2 regions of the Bacillus cereus group sp. Bce041 genome follow, and region 1 is predicted to be linked to the other one. Evidence: riboswitches for the same ligand, from Rfam matches in the RefSeq annotation. Region 1 holds a riboswitch; the other holds the start of a gene.

Region 1 (14,301 bases):
TATTGATATAATTTTTAACCCCGTATGCAATTATGCATAGCATATACACAAAAAGGATAGCTTCATTTTCACGAAACTATCCTTAAAAAATCTTCTTATTTTTTCAAATGATATGGAACTGTCGTAATAACAACATTTCTTTTATAAAGTAAATACGCACGTATGAGTAAACTGGATTGATTATGAAGAATGTTATGCCAACCTTTTTTCGGAATGAACTGTGGTATAACGACCGTAACGCGGTAATTCGATTCACTTGCCTTATATTGCACTGTATCAATGAACTTCGTTAACGGCTGAATAATACTTCTATAATGAGAATGTAATGTAACAAGCCTTACTTCAGGTTGCCACACCTTCCATTTCTCTTCAAATTTCTTTTCCTCTTCTCTGTCAAAAGCAACATATACAGCGATAACTTGATCTGCAGAAAGAGATTTCGCATAGTTCAATGAATTTTCTACTACATGCGTCATACCTGCTACAGGAACGACAATTACATTCCCCTCAATTGGAATAAGAGGTTCACAAGTTTTTAAACTTAATTGATCACCCACTGCATCATAATGCTTCTTAATTCGATGAAACAAGAAGATAATAGCAGGTAAGAAAATAAGAATCGACCAAACTTGTGCAAATTTAGTTAAAAAGAACATGCTCATTACGATAAAACTAATAACTGCACCAATTAAATTAACCGTTAATTTTAAAACCCATCCTTCAGGTTTTTCGCGAAGCCACTTTAATACCATCCCTGTTTGAGAAAGTGTAAATGGAATAAATACCCCTACTGCATATAACGGAATTAAATGTTCTGTTTGTCCTTGGAAAGCTACAATTAAAATAATCGAAGCAACTCCAAGTATTATAATACCGTTTGAGTAACCTAGACGGTCTCCTCTAATCGTAAACATTCTCGGTATGAATTTATCTTTTGCGAGGTTAACCGCTAATAAAGGAAATGCAGAATAGCCTGTATTAGCTGCGAGAATTAATATTAAAGCTGTTGTACCTTGTATGAAATAGTACATGAAATTACGTCCAAATGTTTGTTCAGCAATTTGAGAAACAACTGTTACTTCTTTACTCGGCGTCACTCCGTAATAATAAGCTAAAAATACAATTCCTGAAAATAACACAGCAAGTAATGCACCCATTGCAAGCAATGTTTTTGCAGCATTGTTTGGCGCAGGATCTTTAAAGTTCGGAATTGCGTTTGAAATTGCTTCAACACCTGTTAAAGCAGAACTACCTGATGCAAATGCTCTTAACAGTAAAAACAAACTAATACCCGCAACCGGCGTTCCGATCGGCGTGTGTAAAGTTGGTGAAACGTGACCAGTCAAAATATTATATATGCCTACACCAATTAATATAAATAGGGCTAAAACAAATAAATAAACAGGATATGCTAAAACAGAAGCTGATTCCGTTACTCCTCTTAAATTTAAGATCGTAATAAATATAACAAATATAATCGCAATGATTACATTATGTGCATGTAAACTAGGAAAAGCAGATGTTAGCGCATCTGTACCCGCAGATACACTTACCGCAACAGTTAAAATATAGTCGACTAATAAAGATCCTCCAGCAATTAAGCCTGGATTCATCCCTAAATTTTCTTTTGATACAACATACGCTCCCCCGCCATGCGGATAAGCAAAAATAATTTGACGATAAGATAAAATAAGGGCTGTCAATAATACTAATACCCCAACAGCGATCGGAATGGAATACCAATAAGCGATCGCTCCCACACCTGCTAAAGCAATTAAAATTTGTTCTGGACCGTAAGCAACTGATGACAATGCGTCAGAAGATAAAATAGCTAAAGCTTTCGTTTTATTAAGCTTTTGTTCTCCAAGCTCTGTTGATTTTAACGGTCTTCCAATTAAAAATCTTTTAATAGATGAAACCAATGCTGTCCACTCTCCAATAATTTTGTACGAACTTTTCTGCTTGTTACAGCCAGTAAACGATTTCTTCAGAAAACAAAAAATGTCTACAAGCCATAGCGAAATAGACTTGTAGACATTATTTTTTTTGTCGCACAAGCTCCACCTTCCTTCTCAATATAACGCTTACGAGGTTAGCTGTCGGATTCGGGCCTATGAGTAGCCCTACCTTTTTCAAGGATTCACCCCATCGGATTATGTACTAATCCGTAAAAACGGGTCCCCCGTACCATGCGGTTTCAGCGATTTAGAAAATTGAAACTGTGGATTATAATACTCCTTTATTTTCAAAAAGTAAACAAAAATTTTTAATAAGAAAAAAATTAAAATGATTGCGCATAATCCGCTGAGAAATATACATAATGAATATTAAAAATCCGCAAAGGAGACCCATATGTCTAAAGAAAAGAAGCCTATTTTTTCCGATTCATATTTAGATGCAGTAGCAAATGAAATTAATCAGTTATATGGTAAACGTGAACAGGAAATAAATTTGACAGATAGAACGAAAAGAAATAAATAATTTGTCATACAAAAAAATAAAAAAGATAGCAATACACTTATATATTGCTATCTTTTTTATTTTTTCATACATCTAATTCTATTACAGATTTGTTAAAGGTCATCTCTTCATACACCTTTAAATTTTGATATATAGATTCTAATAATGGTGCCGCTATAGAAAATTTCTCTGCTACATCCAGTAAATATCCTTGCAAGTGCTTCCCTTCAATAAACGAACCCTTTTCCATATCACGTTGCATTGATGACTTCATATCATACGAAATTTTATCAATCGTTTTCATATGTTCCTGGGCAATATTAGCCTTTACTGGAGCTCCTAATACTCTCATGATTTGTACAGATTCCTCAAACACATTACGGATAAAATCACGGCCGCCTTCACTTTCACGGATTGGTCCAATTGGTGCACGCATTAACGTTGTCACACCTGACATTACAGTAATAAATAAATATTTATGCCACATATCTTGCGTAATATTTTCACTTAAAACAAAACTAGATTTCGTACCTGAAAATGCTTTAGAAATATGCTTTACTCTCTCTGAATTTTGAGACTTAATTTCTCCAAACACAAGTCTGTTGGCAGCGCTGGTTTGTACAATTTCTCCTTGATCGTTTAACGTCGTCTCGATAAAGCATAAACCGCCAATTACTTTTTCTTCGCCGAATTCTTTTTGTAATAGCGATAAATGAGCGATACCATTTAACAATGGAATGATTACAGTATTTTCGCCAACAAACGGCTTCAAATCTTGAATTGCCTCGTTTAAGTGATACGCTTTTGTTGAAAATAAAATAACATCAAATGGAGAAGTTCGCTCTTCTTTCGTTATTAATTTCGGTCGGAAGGAAAAATCCCCGTTAACACTTCGGATTACAAGTCCTCTTTCCTCTAATTGTTTTTTCCGTTTACTACGAACAAGAAACGTGACATCTTCTCCCTTCTCGACTAATCTGCCACCAAAAAATCCTCCGACTCCACCAGCGCCTAATACTAAAATCCGCATACAGCATCCCCCTTTTCAAAATACAATTTTATAACTTTTAGTATACATAACATTATACATGTTCCCTGCTAAATAAGCTGAATTTTCACTCTCAATTGAGTATAAAAGAGTGGTTATTTTCAAATAAATTTGGGCATGTTGTTTCTATAGCATATATGGAAAGGACACAATGTAGATGGAGGCAATACAATCAATTGAGGAAAAAGGTGTAGCAACAGCTATATTTCAATTTATATTCCCGTTTTCGTTTAAAGCTGGATATGAACAAGAGATGTTCCCTTTCTTACAAAAAAACGATTTTCGTCCTTTTCGGCTCGATCATCTCGATGATGAAAATACATATTATGGGGAGTTTAAAGTTTCACATCAAAATATGGAAGCATACTATCTTTCATTTACAAATAAAATTCTCTTTCCTCACTCAGAGCATCAAAAGGGCTTGCAACGTTATTCAAAGGACCTTAACTTAACTGGACATTTAACAACAAACCTTATTTCAATTCCATTCAAGATACACTCTATTGATGTCACACTTTGTCCTTATGAACTTGGCTTCTTAACAATTCGAACAGAAGTAAACACTGCTCCAAACATGACTTTATCTGAAGCAATCGAATTCGCTGCTCGCTTCCGTGTACTTGAAACTAAAAATGATACAAATGAGACTATTTGTATTGAATGTAACGGAAAAAAGTATTCCCAAGTTGAAAAATTCATTTTTGGTTATTTATTTCATGGTGTAACTGATTTCTTTGAAAAGAAGAGATTAAGAAGTTCATACTTTCAAACCTTCCCTTTCTTCGAAGACCAAAGAATGTACGTCCAAACTTTATTGTCACTAAAAGAAGGTATGGAGCTTAATGAAGTGGATGTTTATCGTACTTCTAGTCTTTCCGGATTAACAAGTGATGGTAAGCCATATGTGAGCGCAAATAACCTTCCTTACATTCATGACTATTTAAAAAAACACGCTTACCAGAGATGGACTCCAAATCGTTATTTCATAATGGAAGAACATATTTTTACATGTGTAACAAATGAAGGAGAACGTAAAATCGCTAAACTTGCTAGTCAAATGTACGGAGAATTTTATTACGCTTTATTATTAAACCTATTCCATAAAATTGTTTTATTAAAAATGGCTAACGCCTATGCTGAGCTAAACATTGAACAAGATACTAATGAAATAGAGAAATTAATTTATTCGATCAATTCGTTCACTGCTAATTATTTTTCTTTAGAATTAGTATCCCAATCACAAAGTGAAGATATTTTCTTTCGTTTAAGAAAACTTTTTAATATTGAGGTTCTATACTCGAACGCGAAACAAAATCTTGATAGTTTGTTTAAATATCAAGAAAATGTCGCCTCTAAAAAAGATAGCCTCTTATTATTAATTTTAACGCTCTACTCTGTAGTGGGCCAAATGTTAGGGTTTACTATGATTGACCTTTTCAGAAACACCGATTCAAACAAAATATCGTCACCTCTTGAATTTTTCGCTCTATTAATTGCGATTAGCGGCATTGTCATTTCACTTATTTTAGGAGCCCAAAGTTTATACCAATGGGGTCTACAGCATAAACGAAGAAAAGCTTGGGTAAAACAAACTGTACTTTCTGCCGTTAAAGAGAAAGAAGATAAAAATTAAAAAAGGTTATTTTCAAATTCTTGGCGCGCTGCATTAAGTGAAATTTTTATGAGCGATTTTCCGATTATATCGGCGCAACTCGAAATATATCAGCGATTTTTTTAATATATCGACTTACCGACAAATGACAGGACCGGATAATAAAAAAAGGGTGCTCCAAAATAAAACTTGGAGTACCCCTTTTATTATACGAATTCAGTTTACTTCCCTGCTTCGATTTGCTCTAATGCAGCAGCTACTTGCTCTTCCGTTAATTCATGTTGTATTACGTAGCGGTTACGTGGACTTACACGACATTCATGAGAACATGCACGTAAATATTTCGCTTCGTTTTCTTCAGAACATAAAATTTTCTTATTACATTCTGGATTTGAACAGTTTACATAGCGCTCACAAGGTTCACCTGTAAAGTGGTCTTTACCAACGATAACATGTTCTTTTTGGTTTACTGGTACAGCAATACGCTCATCGAACACGTAACATTGTCCATCCCAAAGCTCACCTTGTACCTCTGGGTCTTTTCCGTACGTTACAATTCCGCCGTGAAGCTGACTTACATCTTCATAGCCTTCACGAACTAACCAACCAGAAAACTTCTCACAACGAATTCCGCCTGTACAATAAGTTAAAATCTTTTTACCTTCAAGTACTTCTTTATTTTCACGAATCCAATCTGGTAATTCACGGAATGATTCGATATCAGGTTTAATCGCACCTTTGAAGTGACCTAAATCAAACTCATAATCATTTCGTGCATCAATGATAACTGTATCTTCTTGTTTCATTGCTTCATAAAAATCTTTTGGCTCTAAATACTTCCCAGTTATTTCGTGTGGGTTAATGTCATCTTCTAGACGAAGTGTAACTAACTCTGGACGAGGACGCACGTGCATTTTCTTGAATGCATGACCATCAGCTTCATCTATTTTAAATACGATACCGTCAAAACGTGGATCATTGTTCATTGCTTCCATGTATTTCTCTGTTTGTTCTACAGTTCCAGAACAAGTTCCGTTAATACCTTCTTTCGCTACAAGAATTCTTCCTTTTAATTCAAGTGAATTACAAAATTCTAAATGCTCTGCCGCGAATTCTTCTGGGTTTTCAATTGTTGTGTACATGTAATATAGTAATACTCTGTATGGTTTTGTAGTTGCCAATGTATTTCTACCACCTATCTAATTTTTAAAATCATGTATAAGTTAACGTTCATATCAAAACATATATAATAAGAAAATGAATCCCATTTTCTTTTCTTTATACTATTTTCTATCAGTTAACAAAAATAAAAAACAAGATTACACATCAAAACACTATGGTTATGTTGTAATCCCAATATATTATATATCATACAAATGCAATTCCATCAATTAATATGCTGGATTATCGGCTTTATGTTCACATAAATTTCAAAATTGACCCTTTAATTTATTATGTTTCCCCACGTCATCACACCATAAACTCCCAATTTATTTTACGTTATCACACCATCCATTGCATAAAGGCATATAATTTGCATTAAGGAAACTTTCGTGTTCAAATGAAATTATCATATAACATATCTAAATGTATTGAAATAATGAGTAAGAATAAATACAATAATTTCATCAAGTTAACATTTTAAAGGGGAAAACTACTATGAATAAAGATATAACAAAAGATGAACATCTCCCTTCTGAAAGTACAACCGTACAATCAGCTCACTTAGCTTTAAGTGGAGAAACAAAAGGCTGGAAAAGACTGTTACCATTTTTAGGACCCGCTTTTATAGCGTCCGTTGCTTATATTGATCCTGGCAACTTTGCTACAAATATCGCAGCTGGTTCACAATATGGATATTTACTATTATGGGTTATACTCGCCTCTAACTTAATGGCTGTATTAATCCAAACTTTATCAGCTAAATTAGGAATTGCTACAGGAAACAATTTACCCGAAATAGCTCGTGAAAACTTTCCAAAGCCTGTGTCTATCGGTTTATGGATACAAGGTGAACTAGTTATTATGGCTACAGATTTAGCGGAATTTATTGGAGCTGCATTGGGGCTTTACTTACTATTTGGAATCCCGATGCTACCTGCCGCTTTAATTACAGCAGCCGGATCATTTATTATCCTTGAATTTCAACGTAGAGGATTTCGTCCACTAGAAGCTATTATTACAGGAATGATTTTCATTGTAGTAATTGCTTTTGGGATTCAAGTTTTTTATGCAAAACCAGAATTAAGTCCCCTTCTTTCAGGACTATTTATTCCAAAATTCCAAGGTGTAGACAGTATATTACTTGCAGCAGGGATTTTAGGTGCGACAGTTATGCCGCATGCAATATACTTGCATTCTGCATTAACACAACGCCGTGTGGTCGGAACAACTGACGAACAAAAGAAAAAGATTTTTCGTTTCGAATTTATCGATATTATTATTGCAATGGTTATTGCTGGAGCAATTAATGCAAGTATGTTAATTGTTGCTGCTGCACTATTCTTTAAAAACGGCTTGCACGTTGAAGATTTAGATGTTGCTTACACTCAATTTACCAACTTAGTAGGTCCTGTATCAGCTGCTTTGTTTGGAATTGGGCTCTTATCAGCAGGACTATCTAGCTCTTCTGTCGGTACAATGTCGGGTGATATTATTATGCAAGGTTTCATTCGCATGCATATTCCGTTATACTTACGCCGATTTATTACAATGATTCCACCATTAGTTATTATCGCTTTAGGTGTAAATCCAACTTACGCTCTAGTCATGAGCCAAGTCGTCTTATCATTCGGTATTGCATTTGCACTAGTGCCACTTATTATGTTTACAAGTAACAAAAAGATTATGGGTGCACTCGTTAACCACCGTATAACAACATTTATCGCTTGGATAATTGCAGCACTCGTTATCGTTTTAAATATCTTCTTACTGTATCAAACATTTGTAGGGTAATGAAAAAAGGGTATTCCAATTTTAATTTGGAGTACCCTTTTTGGATGAAATGATTTTCTTCTAGTTACCACTTGTGTATGTCCCTCTTTCCGGCATCATGACACCATTTTCAGTTCGAAAGTAAAGTGGCAATCCTTCCGCAAAAAACATACTTACCTTGGACGGATCTTGCCTTTGATGATGAATATGTAAATGCGGCTCACTTGAACTTCCTGAGTTACCGACTTGAGCAAGAAATTCTCCTTCATTTACATGTTGTCCTTCTCTCACATTAATTGATCCTTTCTTTAAATGGGCAAGAATTAAAAATGTGCCCGTTTCATCTAGTCGTAAATAAATATGATTCCCAGCCATTGACTGAAAATTATCCGATCCCGGAACTAAATCTTGTTCATTATTATTAATTGATACAACCGTCCCAGAAGCTGGTGCCATTACTTTCGCTCCATATATTCCGTAATCCTCTAACTTACTACTTTTCACTTCAGCAGGTGGAATGAGAATATCATATGCCCACCTTTCATTTGGTTTTATAACGTGATAGTTCATTTCTAACCGATCACCACCCCAACCTATTAATGCTCGCTCATTCAAAGGAAAACGAACTACTGCTTTAGGACTCATAGATTGTATATCTGCTGGATAAGCAATTCTACCTATATTAGCAAACCAACCGACAGGCCAAGCTCCAATGATAGAAAACAGAATGATTAAAAATAGCGTTCTATCTATCCGCTTTCTAAAAATGCCTTTCCAAAAAAATATTATTACTGATCCTACCAAGAGGAAAACTGAAATAAAACTAAAAGCCTGTATACTCCACCAAACAAAAACTGATGTAACACCATTAGCTACATAAACTAAGATCCAACTTATAATTAAAAAAGAAACTATAATTACTAATAAAAATGCCTTCCACATGTCGCGTCCCTACTCTCATATCCTTTTTCTCAATGATACAAAGTAAAAATTACGACATATAAAAGAAATACTTACGACTTTCTTACTTTTTTATACTGCGGTAATTTCACAGTAAAAACTGTTTCTTTATCGTTACTACGTACAGTGATATCCCCTTGATGGAGATCGGCTATACTTTTTGAAATTGCAAGTCCTATTCCTTTCCCGCCCGTATGAGAACTACGTGATTTTTCACTACGATAAAATTTCTCAAAAACGTAAGGAAGGTCCTCTTTCGGAATGCATTGTCCAAAATTTTTAATTTCTACTTCAACATTCATTGTTTTATTGGAAATTTCAATTGCAATTTCCTTTCCATCTTTTCCATACATAATACTATTACCTATTACATTTTCAAATAGTCTCACTATAAGTGCTACATCAACTTCTACATGCAGCACTTCATCACTTTTAATATAAAAGCTCATATTAGCATCATCTAATTGTGGTACAAAGTCAATCATGATTTGTTCAATTAATGCTTTCATATCTACTTCATCTTTATGTAATTCAATCTCTCTATAATTTATTTGACAGTATTCTAATAAATCATCTATTTGATGTTTTAATTCATAACTTTTTCGCTTTAATATACTTACATACTGTTCACATTCCTCTCCATTCGAATGAAGTTTATTTCCTAACAGGTCCGCATAACCGATTAAAGATGTTACTGGCGTTCGTAAATCATGAGAAATATTACTAATCATTTCATTTTTCATTTCCTGTGATTTTTTTTCATTCTCGATAGACTCTTTTAAGCTTTTCGCCATTCTATTAACATTTGCCGCTAGTTCACCAATCTCGTCATTTTTCAAAATAGGTATATGTATTTCAAAATTACCGTCACTTATTTCCTTCAGGTTCTTGTTAATTTGAGACAACCTTTTCATCAGTGTTTTTGTCATACATGCAAAGTATGTTGTAGTAAAAATCAAAAAAACTATAAAATATAAAAATGAATATTTTTCCTCTAAAACATTAACCTGACTATATATATTTCCAACTAAAATTTGAAACACTATTATACTTACAGTCGCTAACAAGATGCTACATATGAATGCGATAAAAAACTTAGCTCTAATGCCTTGTAATGATTTAATCTTCAATTTTATATCCGACTCCCCAAACATTTTGAATAAACTTCGGTTCTTTTGGATTCTCTTCAATTTTATTTCTCAATCTTGCAATATGAACCATTACTGTATTATTACTTTCATAGGCTCTTTCGTTCCAAACGCTCTCATATATTTCTTCAATTGTGAACACACGATTCCTTGCAGCTGCCATTAAGTGTAAAATATCATATTCAGTTTTCGTAAGATTGATTCTTTCTCCATATAACATTACTGTTCTCGACACTTCATCTATTTCTAAACCTCTAATATTTATTTTCTTTTCCATTACTTGGGGAGCATTTTGATTGAAATATGTATACCTTCTTAATTGAGCTTTCACTCTTGCGATAAATTCAATTGTACTGAACGGCTTCACAATATAATCATCTGCCCCAGTACTAAATCCAATTACCTTATCTACATCCGATGATTTCGCGCTTAAAAACATAATTGGTAAACTATGTTTCTCTCTAATCCTTCTACAAAGTTCTATACCATCCATTTGAGGCATCATAATATCCAAAATAGCAAGTTGAATACTGTTATTATTTATTATTTCTAAAGCCTCTTCTCCGTTATGAGCACTAAAAACTTTAAAACCTTCTTGTTTTAAATTCACATTAATAAATTGAATAATATCTTTATCGTCATCTACAATTAATATCGAATTTTTTTCCATTTCCAAACCTCTTTTTTGAAATATATTCCACATCTAAGTTTATCATAAATCAAATCTACCCTTACACCTTGAATAATCTTTATTTTCAGATTAAATTATATAATAACAAATACATTCTATTTTCATGTGAAAAGGAGCGAAAATATGTTTCCTTTATTAAAAACTGAAAGACTTATTTTAAGAGAACTTACCGAAGAAGATGCACCGCGTATACTACAATGCTTTTCTAATACTAATGTACTGCGCTATTATGGCCAAAAACCGTTACAAGATGTTGATCAAGTGAAACAAATCATTCATAACTTTAAGTTGAGTTACAATGCAAGAAACGGTATAAAATGGGGAATCGAATTAAAAGACAAGAAAGAACTCATCGGTACCATTGGTTTTCACGATTGGTCTTCTGAGCATAAACGAGCCAATATAAGTTATGCCTTTTTGCCTGAACACTGGGGAAAAGGATATGCGACTGAAGCTGTTTCTGAGGTTATATCATACGGTTTCCATACGATTCATTTAAAGCGGATTGGGGCAATTGTATTTCTTGAAAATGAAGCTTCCAATAAAGTGCTATTAAAACTAGGTTTTGAAAAAGAAGGAGTTCTAAAAAATTATATGTATCAAGATGATATCCCATATGATACGAATTTTTACGCTTTATTAAAATCGGTTTAATAGAATTCATGTGTAAAAAACCTTACTTTTAAAAAGTAAGGTTTTTTGTATTTATTCATTAGCAATATAAGCATTCTTATAAGTATAAATACCACCAAATTGATGCTTTTCAATTCCTTTTACATAATCCTTTTGTACATATGCTGAGCCAATATGATAAAGCGGCGCCACCGCAGCATCTTCTAATAATACCTGCTCGGCTTCTCGCAACGCTTTCCATCGATTTTCCGTATCTAGTACAAAATCCGTTTTCGCTTTCTTTATTAATTCATCGTAACGAACATTAGAATAATTCATTTTATTATTCGGATTCCCTGTCGTAAATAACTCTAAATAACTAATTGGGTCTTTATAGTCAGGTCCCCAATTTGCCATAGTTATATCGTAATCACCTATTTGTTCTAACTGTAATTTTTGCTTAAATGGCTGTTGTTTAATTTGTATCGTTAACCCTTGCAAATTCTTCTCTAAATCACCTTTTATATATTCTGCCATACGTATTGCATTATCTTGTTCGAACGTTAAGAACTCTAGGTTTACTTGTTCTACCCCAAGCTCTTTTTTCGCTTCTTCCCAAAGTTTTTTTGCATTTTGCAAATCATATGAGGAAATATCTCCATTTTCTTTTCTAAAATCTTTACCAGTCACTTCATTTACATGACCAACTGGTACAAGTCCACTTGCAGGTTTTGCTCCGTTATTAATAAAGTGAGCAACGAAATCATCTTTATTTAACGCTAATGAAATAGATTGACGCACCTTTTTATTTGCTAACGCGGTATTTTTTTCATTAAAACGAAGCATAGCAATTCCAGGATCACTCGACATATGTAATTCCTTATTCCCTTTATACTTGTCTACAACTTGCGAATTAATAGGTACTCGATCTAAATCTCCAGCTTCATATAAATTTACAGCTGTCATTGTATCCTTTACGATATGAAAGTTTATTTCGTCTAATTTCACTTTCTTTCGATCCCAATATGTAGCATTCTTCTTTAATTGAAACTCTTGTTCATGCTTCCATTTTTCTAATACAAATGGACCGTTATATATGAGATTACTAGGTTCCAATGCATAATTGTTTCCTTGTTCTTTCAAAAATGATTCATGCTGTGGTAAGTATATAGGTAGTGCTAACAACTGTAAAAAATACGGAATTGACTGTTCGAGTTCAACTTCTAACGTATAATTATTTATCGCTTTAACCCCAAGTGCATCAAGAGGCATTGTTCCCTTATTGATCTCTTTCGCATTTTTTACATAAAAGAGCATGGACGCATATTGAGAGGCTGTTTCAGGGTTAATTGCACGTTTCCAAGCAAATGTAAAATCATTTGCTGTTACATTATCCCCATTTGACCATTTTGCATCTTTACGCAAGTCAAATGTATATTTCTTACCATCTTCACTTCTTTTAAACGATTTTGCTATGGCTGGAGTAGGCTGATCTTGATCGTTTAATACATATAACCCTTCAAATATATTCTGCATAATGTGGGCTGATGTACCATCTGTTGTTTTCACAGTGTCCAGAGAAGGAATTTCTTCTGATACTGTTACATTTAACACTTGTTTTTTAACCTCTGTATCACTTTTATTCGCTTTATTATTACAAGCTGTTAATAATAAAGATGTAACAAGTGCCATTACCATTAAATGGCTCTTTTTTCGCTTCATGAGTTGTTCTCCTTAAATATAAAATATTATAAAGCGTAATATATTATAGCAGAAATACTAACAGAAAGATGCGACATTCTTTTGAATATTTATTCGTTCAAGAAAAAAGCTATCCTTTTAAAAGGATAGCTTTTTCAACTGCCACATAATTATCTATCTTTGCAGACCTCGTTTATAACGACGTGCTTCAAATATAATACGCTCTTCATCTAACGTTTTACATTCACCATTCCAAACGACACGTTTTCCGTTAATAATTACATCGCTTATATCTTTACCACTCGCAGCATATACAAGGTGTGATAACACTTCATCTGCTGGTTGTAGATGCGGCTTGTTAGACGGGTCAATCGTAATAAAATCAGCACACTTACCAGCTTCTAGTGACCCGGTTTGTTTCATGCCGATTACTTCAGCAGCTCCTTTTGTCGCAAGTGTAAGAGCTGTTTCAACTGGTAAAGCTGTTGCATCTTGGTGAATACCTTTTTGTAGTAAAGTCGCTATGCGCATTTCTTCAAACATGTCTAAATTATTGTTAGATGCAACACTATCTGTTGCAATTCCTACTTTTATTCCTGCTTCTAGCATCGCTTTTACATTCGCTATACCAGAACCTAGTTTTAAATTACTATTTGGGTTATGTGCTACTCGAACATCATGTTCTGCTAAAAATGCACGCTCATCGTCATTTAATACTACACCGTGTGCAATAACTGTTGGGCGTTTAAACAATCCGCAGCTCGCTGCATATTCTACTGGACGTTTTCCATACTGTGCTTCAATATCACGTACTTCACGCTCTGTTTCAGAAAGATGGATATGAACCATCGTTTGATTCTCTACTGCAATCCGTGCGCACTCTTCTAACAATTCTGTACTACATGTATATGGACTATGTGGTGCAACCATCGTAGTTAACATGCCACTTTCGTTATAGTAACGCTTCACATATTTCTCAGCTTCTTCAATCGCTTTCTTTTCATCGTCTTTCGTTCCGAAGCTAAATAAAGTCCTTGAAACAGCAGCTCGCATCCCGCTCCTTGATACCGTTTCCATAATTGCGTCTTGATCTACTCCAATTGGATTAAACATGTCAGAGAATGATGTTGTACCA
Region 2 (5,395 bases), 960 kb from region 1:
ATGATGGATACATCACTTCATCGATCTGATTAGTATAGGGGAATATCAATCTATGTTTGATTTCTTTTATACTAAGGAGGATGAGGTACATGGAACTAACACTTATTTGTGTTGGAGAAGAAAGTAAGGTAAATAGTTTAAGAGATTTAGTATCATTTCAACATGAGTTAATTATTTTTACAGCAAATGAAGAGATAGCGGCTGAAGTTAGGAATTGTGGGTTTGATTGGACTTATAGCTGCAGTAAGGAGCAGGACTTTACTAGTATTTGTGAGTGTATTAAGAAGGTGATTTTACTAGGGGATGAGCTTCCAATCGTTAGTTTTTTCACAGAACACATTCGCTTTTCTTTTCAAGCACCTATTACTGTTGTTACAAGGAATAAACGATATCCAGCGAGGCTCTATGAAACAATTGGAGCTAAGTTTGTCGTGTTTACAAATTGTGATAATATTTCTTTTTTATTTTTTGAATAGGGCGGGGGAAGAAATGATGAAGGTACTATTACTTGGAGATATAGCAAATCGTTGGGCAGTATCGGTAGAGCGAGTTCAAGAATTGGTTCAGATCGATCCCCTTTTTCCAGGGCCGTATATTATATTACCATCAAAAGATGCTTTGTATTTAGAGGTAGATATTACCGAGTATGAGCAGCTACATGCAGAATTGACACAAGTTTATATTCGCGGGAGAAATTTACGTGCATTTTTACGAGGAGAATAAAGGTTGAATAAAAAAGAGCGAATGCTGAGTGCAACAAGCTATGCACTTCATGTCATTCGCTCTTTTATTTCATATTTAAAAGGTCATTTTTAAGAAAAGAGAAGAGAAATAAAGAAAATAGATGAAATAATAGTAATAATCTTCAATGTAAGCGTTTAAATAAATGTAAATATTATTATTTTCAGTAATTTACTCCTTTACAAGTGAAATATAGAGGAGTATATTTACTCTCATAAATCATTCATAAAATTTCCAAAAAAACCTAAAATCGCTGAGTTCCAGAAATGGAGCGGGGGAACCAATTTTGTGCATCGTCACTTGGGGTGAATCTTTCAGTTTTGAAAGTAGGGCTACTCTTTAGGCCCGAATCCGACAGCTAACCTCGTAAGCGTTTAGAGAGGAGGTTTACTTTTTGTTGTTCATTTTTTGAACACTGAGTAGAGCTCAGTGTTCTTTTTTAATATTTAAATGGTAAATTTTAACAAAAATCAAAGCGAGGGATAGCTATGTTAGATGTTGTAATGGTCGGGATTTTTATTTTATTAGTTGCATCAATGGCAAGTCTTGCAAGTTGGTCAGATAAAGTTGTGAAAGAAGGAAAGCAATCATGATGATTGTCTTATCGGTTATTGTCGCAGCAATTACAGTGTATTTAGTGTATGCATTATTAAATCCAGAGAAGTTTTAATTAGGGGGAATCATTCATTATGATTTGGGTTGCAGTCATTATTACAATGCTCTTGTTTATTTTAGTAGCAAAGCCAACGGGGGTTTATTTAGAAAAAGCTTTTCAAGGTAGCAAAACGCTAGATAAAGTATTTGGGCCTTTTGAAAAACTTATTTTTAAAATTACGGGTGTAAAAGAATACAATCAAACGTGGAAACAGTACGCATTATCATTAGTTTTACTCAACGGATTTATGATTGTTGTTGTATATTTCATTTTCAGATTACAAGGTGTGCTGCCGCTAAATCCAGCGCATATTGAAGGGATGGAGCCTACGCTCGCTTTTAATACAGCGATTAGTTTTATGGCTGATACAAATTTACAGCATTATAGCGGTGAAAATGGTTTATCCTATTTATCACAATTAATCGGGATTACATTTTTAATGTTTGCGGCACCAGCAACGACATTAGCGCTCGTTATGGCTTTTATAAGAGGACTTGCTGGAAAAGAACTTGGTAACTTTTTCGTTGATTTTACGAGAGCGTTAACGAGAGTGTTTCTTCCTATTGCATTTATTGCGGCACTAGTTTTTGTCGCACTTGGCGTACCGCAAACGTTAGATGGGGCGGTTACAGCACAAACGATTGATGGGGCAAAGCAAAGTATATTACGTGGACCTGTTGCATCATTCGTTTCCATAAAGGAACTTGGAAATAACGGCGGTGGATTTTTCGGAGCGAACTCTACGCATCCTTTTGAAAATCCAGGACAAATGAGTAATATTTTGCAAATGATGCTTATGATGTTATTACCAACAGCACTTCCATTTACGTACGGACGAATGGTAGGAAATAAAAAACAAGGTCGCATCCTTTTCGTATCACTTTTTATGGTGTTTTTACTAGGATTTATAACGATTACGACATCTGAACTAAATGGGAATCCGGCATTAAATGGAATGGGTATCGAACATGTACAAGGAAGTACAGAAGGGAAAGAAGTACGATTTGGAACAGTATTTTCTTCACTATACGCAACGGTAACGACAGCTGCTGAAACAGGCGCTGTTAATACGATGCATGATACGTTAACACCAATTGGCGGTTTAGTTCCGCTTGTAAATATGATGTTAAATACTGTGTATGGCGGCGTTGGAGCAGGTTTTGTAAACATTATTATGTATGCAATTATCGCGGTGTTTATATCTGGGTTAATGGTTGGACGGACACCAGAGTTTTTAGGTAAAAAGATTGAAGGTAAGGAAATGAAATTAATCGCGGTCACGATTTTATTTCATCCATTGCTCATTTTAGGATTTTCGGCATTAGCTCTTTCAACAAATTTAGGGACGGATGCTATTTCTCATTCCGGTTTCCACGGTTTGACGCAAGTGGTATATGAATATACATCGTCAGCTGCGAATAACGGATCTGGATTTGAAGGATTAGGAGATAATACACCGTTTTGGAATATTACGACTGGTTTAGTTATGTTTTTAGGACGTTACTTCAGTTTAATTACGATGCTAGCTGTGGCAGCTTCATTGAAAGAAAAAACGGTAGTGCCAGAAACAGTCGGAACGTTCCGTACAGATAATAGTTTATTTGGTGGCATCTTCATCGGAACAATTGTAATTGTCGGTGCATTAACATTCTTCCCAATGTTAGTACTCGGTCCAATTGCAGAATTTCTTACATTGAAGTAATGGAGGGTAAATGATGAGACCGGTAGTAGTAAAAGAAAAACAATTAAATGAGTCCCAAATACATGCTGTAGAAGATGAAGTTAGACAAGCGAAAACGATGGATCGTGATATCGTAACACATGCGATGAAGCAATCCGTTGCGAAATTGAATCCGAAGGTCATGATAAAGAATCCGATTATGTTCGTTGTGGAAATTGGATTTATCATTACGTTCATTTTATCTTTTCTTCCAAGCAGTTCTAGTAGTATACCAGGATGGTTTAATATAACAGTTTCTCTCATTCTATTATTTACAGTTTTATTTGCGAATTTTGCAGAAGCATTAGCAGAAGGTCGTGGTAAAGCGCAAGCCGATTCTTTAAAGCAGTCGAAGAAAGATGTGTTTGCAAATGTAGTAAAAGAAAATGGAGACATTGTCCAAGTTTCAGCAACTGATCTTAGAAAAGGTGACGTTGTTATCGTAAAACAAGGAGAAATGATTCCAAGTGATGGCGAAGTAATCAAAGGATTAGCATCTGTAGATGAATCTGCAATTACAGGTGAATCAGCTCCTGTTATAAAAGAAGCAGGCGGTGATTTTTGTTCCGTAACAGGTGGAACGATGGTCGTAAGTGATGAAATTACAATTGTCATTACGAGTAATCCTGGTGAATCATTTATCGATAAAATGATTTCTTTAGTAGAAGGAGCTGCTCGTCAAAAAACGCCGAATGAGATTGCTTTAAATACAGTATTAACGAGCTTAACTCTTATTTTCTTGATCGTCGTTGTGACGTTGCCGATTTTTACAAATTATTTAGGCTTTCAAATTGATACTGCTGTACTTGTAGCGTTGTTAGTATGTTTAATTCCAACGACAATTGGTGGTTTGCTATCAGCGATTGGTATTGCTGGGATGGACCGGGTAACAAAATTTAACGTGTTAGCGATGTCAGGGAAAGCAGTAGAAGCTGCTGGCGATATTAATACAATTATTTTAGATAAAACAGGTACAATTACTTTTGGGAACCGAATGGCTCATACATTATTACCTGTAGGAAATGAAACGATTGAGCAAGTTGGAAAGTGGGCCGCTATTAGTTCTGTTTTAGATGAAACACCAGAAGGTCGATCTGTTATCGAGTATGTGCAGGGAAAATCTATATCATATAATAGAGAACTTGCAGAACAAGGTGAGTTTGTTCCGTTTAAAGCAGAAACGAGAATGAGTGGTGTTGATTTACAAGACGGAACGAAAGTGAGAAAAGGTGCTGTAGGTGCCGTTATTGAATGGGTTGAGTCACAAGGCGGAACAATTCCGAAAGATGTAAATCAAAAAGCAGACTTAATTTCAAAAGAGGGCGGAACACCACTTGTAGTTGCAGTAGATAATCGTATTTATGGCTTAATTTATTTAAAGGATACAGTAAAACCGGGTATGCGTGATCGTTTTGAACAGTTGCGCCAAATGGGGATTAAAACGGTTATGTGTACAGGTGATAATCCGTTAACAGCAGCAACGATTGCAAAAGAAGCTGGAGTAGATGAATTCGTTGCCGAGTGTAAACCGGAAGATAAAATTGCTGTTATTAAAGCAGAGCAAGATAAAGGGAAACTTGTAGCGATGACAGGTGATGGTACAAATGATGCTCCAGCATTAGCACAGGCGGACGTTGGATTAGCGATGAACAGTGGTACGACAGCAGCGAAAGAAGCGGCGAACATGATTGATCTAGACTCAAATCCAACGAAAATTATTGAGGTTGTAGGAATCGGTAAGCAATTGTTAATGACGCGAGGTGCTTTAACGACGTTTAGTATTGCGAATGATATAGCGAAATATTTTGCAATCATTCCAGCAATGTTTACACTTGCGATTCCGCAAATGGAAGCATTAAACATTATGAAACTAACATCACCACTGTCAGCAATTTTATCAGCATTAATATTTAACGCTGTTATTATTCCATTACTCATTCCGTTAGCGATGAAAGGTATTGCATATAAACCGATGAGTTCTAATGCATTGCTTAGCCGAAACTTACTTATTTATGGGCTTGGCGGAGTTATCGTTCCGTTCATTGGAATTAAGGTAATTGATATGATTGTCGGCTTGTTTATATAAGGAAGAGGGGAAAAAGATGGAGAAGAAACAAAGTATACTATCACCAATTATCCGTATTACTTTTACATTTCTAGTGTTGTGTGGACTTGTATACCCACTTATTGTTACTGGTATTGCACAAGCAGTAATGAAGGATAACGCGGATGGAAGTCTAATATATAATGATAAAAATGAAGTGATTGGTTCTAAATTA

The links. Region 1 has a riboswitch for cyclic di-AMP ahead of ACUN13_RS06415 (APC family permease). Riboswitches for the same ligand answer to the same signal wherever they lie in the genome.
Region 2: linked by a shared signal. The riboswitch ahead of ACUN13_RS11495 (SipW-dependent-type signal peptide-containing protein) and the one ahead of ACUN13_RS06415 (APC family permease) in region 1 are both predicted to bind cyclic di-AMP.

Annotation. Positions count from the first base shown of each region.
Region 1 is NZ_JBQXON010000002.1:92,987-107,287, forward strand. It holds gene ACUN13_RS06415 (APC family permease) at 96-1,922, opposite strand; cyclic di-AMP (ydaO/yuaA leader) riboswitch at 2,067-2,213, opposite strand; gene ACUN13_RS06420 (hypothetical protein) at 2,353-2,481, shown strand; gene panE (2-dehydropantoate 2-reductase) at 2,546-3,490, opposite strand; gene ACUN13_RS06430 (hypothetical protein) at 3,666-5,141, shown strand; gene trhO (oxygen-dependent tRNA uridine(34) hydroxylase TrhO) at 5,342-6,301, opposite strand; gene ACUN13_RS06440 (Nramp family divalent metal transporter) at 6,780-8,075, shown strand; gene ACUN13_RS06445 (M23 family metallopeptidase) at 8,136-8,996, opposite strand; gene ACUN13_RS06450 (HAMP domain-containing sensor histidine kinase) at 9,068-10,168, opposite strand; gene ACUN13_RS06455 (response regulator transcription factor) at 10,134-10,832, opposite strand; gene ACUN13_RS06460 (GNAT family N-acetyltransferase) at 10,977-11,507, shown strand; gene ACUN13_RS06465 (peptide ABC transporter substrate-binding protein) at 11,559-13,187, opposite strand; gene ACUN13_RS06470 (bifunctional S-methyl-5'-thioadenosine deaminase/S-adenosylhomocysteine deaminase) at 13,341-14,301, opposite strand, start outside.
Region 2 is NZ_JBQXON010000002.1:1,057,263-1,062,657, reverse strand. It holds gene ACUN13_RS11505 (hypothetical protein) at 90-476, shown strand; gene ACUN13_RS11500 (hypothetical protein) at 490-723, shown strand; cyclic di-AMP (ydaO/yuaA leader) riboswitch at 983-1,128, shown strand; gene ACUN13_RS11495 (SipW-dependent-type signal peptide-containing protein) at 1,230-1,334, shown strand; gene kdpF (K(+)-transporting ATPase subunit F) at 1,331-1,411, shown strand; gene kdpA (potassium-transporting ATPase subunit KdpA) at 1,431-3,098, shown strand; gene kdpB (potassium-transporting ATPase subunit KdpB) at 3,112-5,202, shown strand; gene kdpC (K(+)-transporting ATPase subunit C) at 5,219-5,395, shown strand, end outside.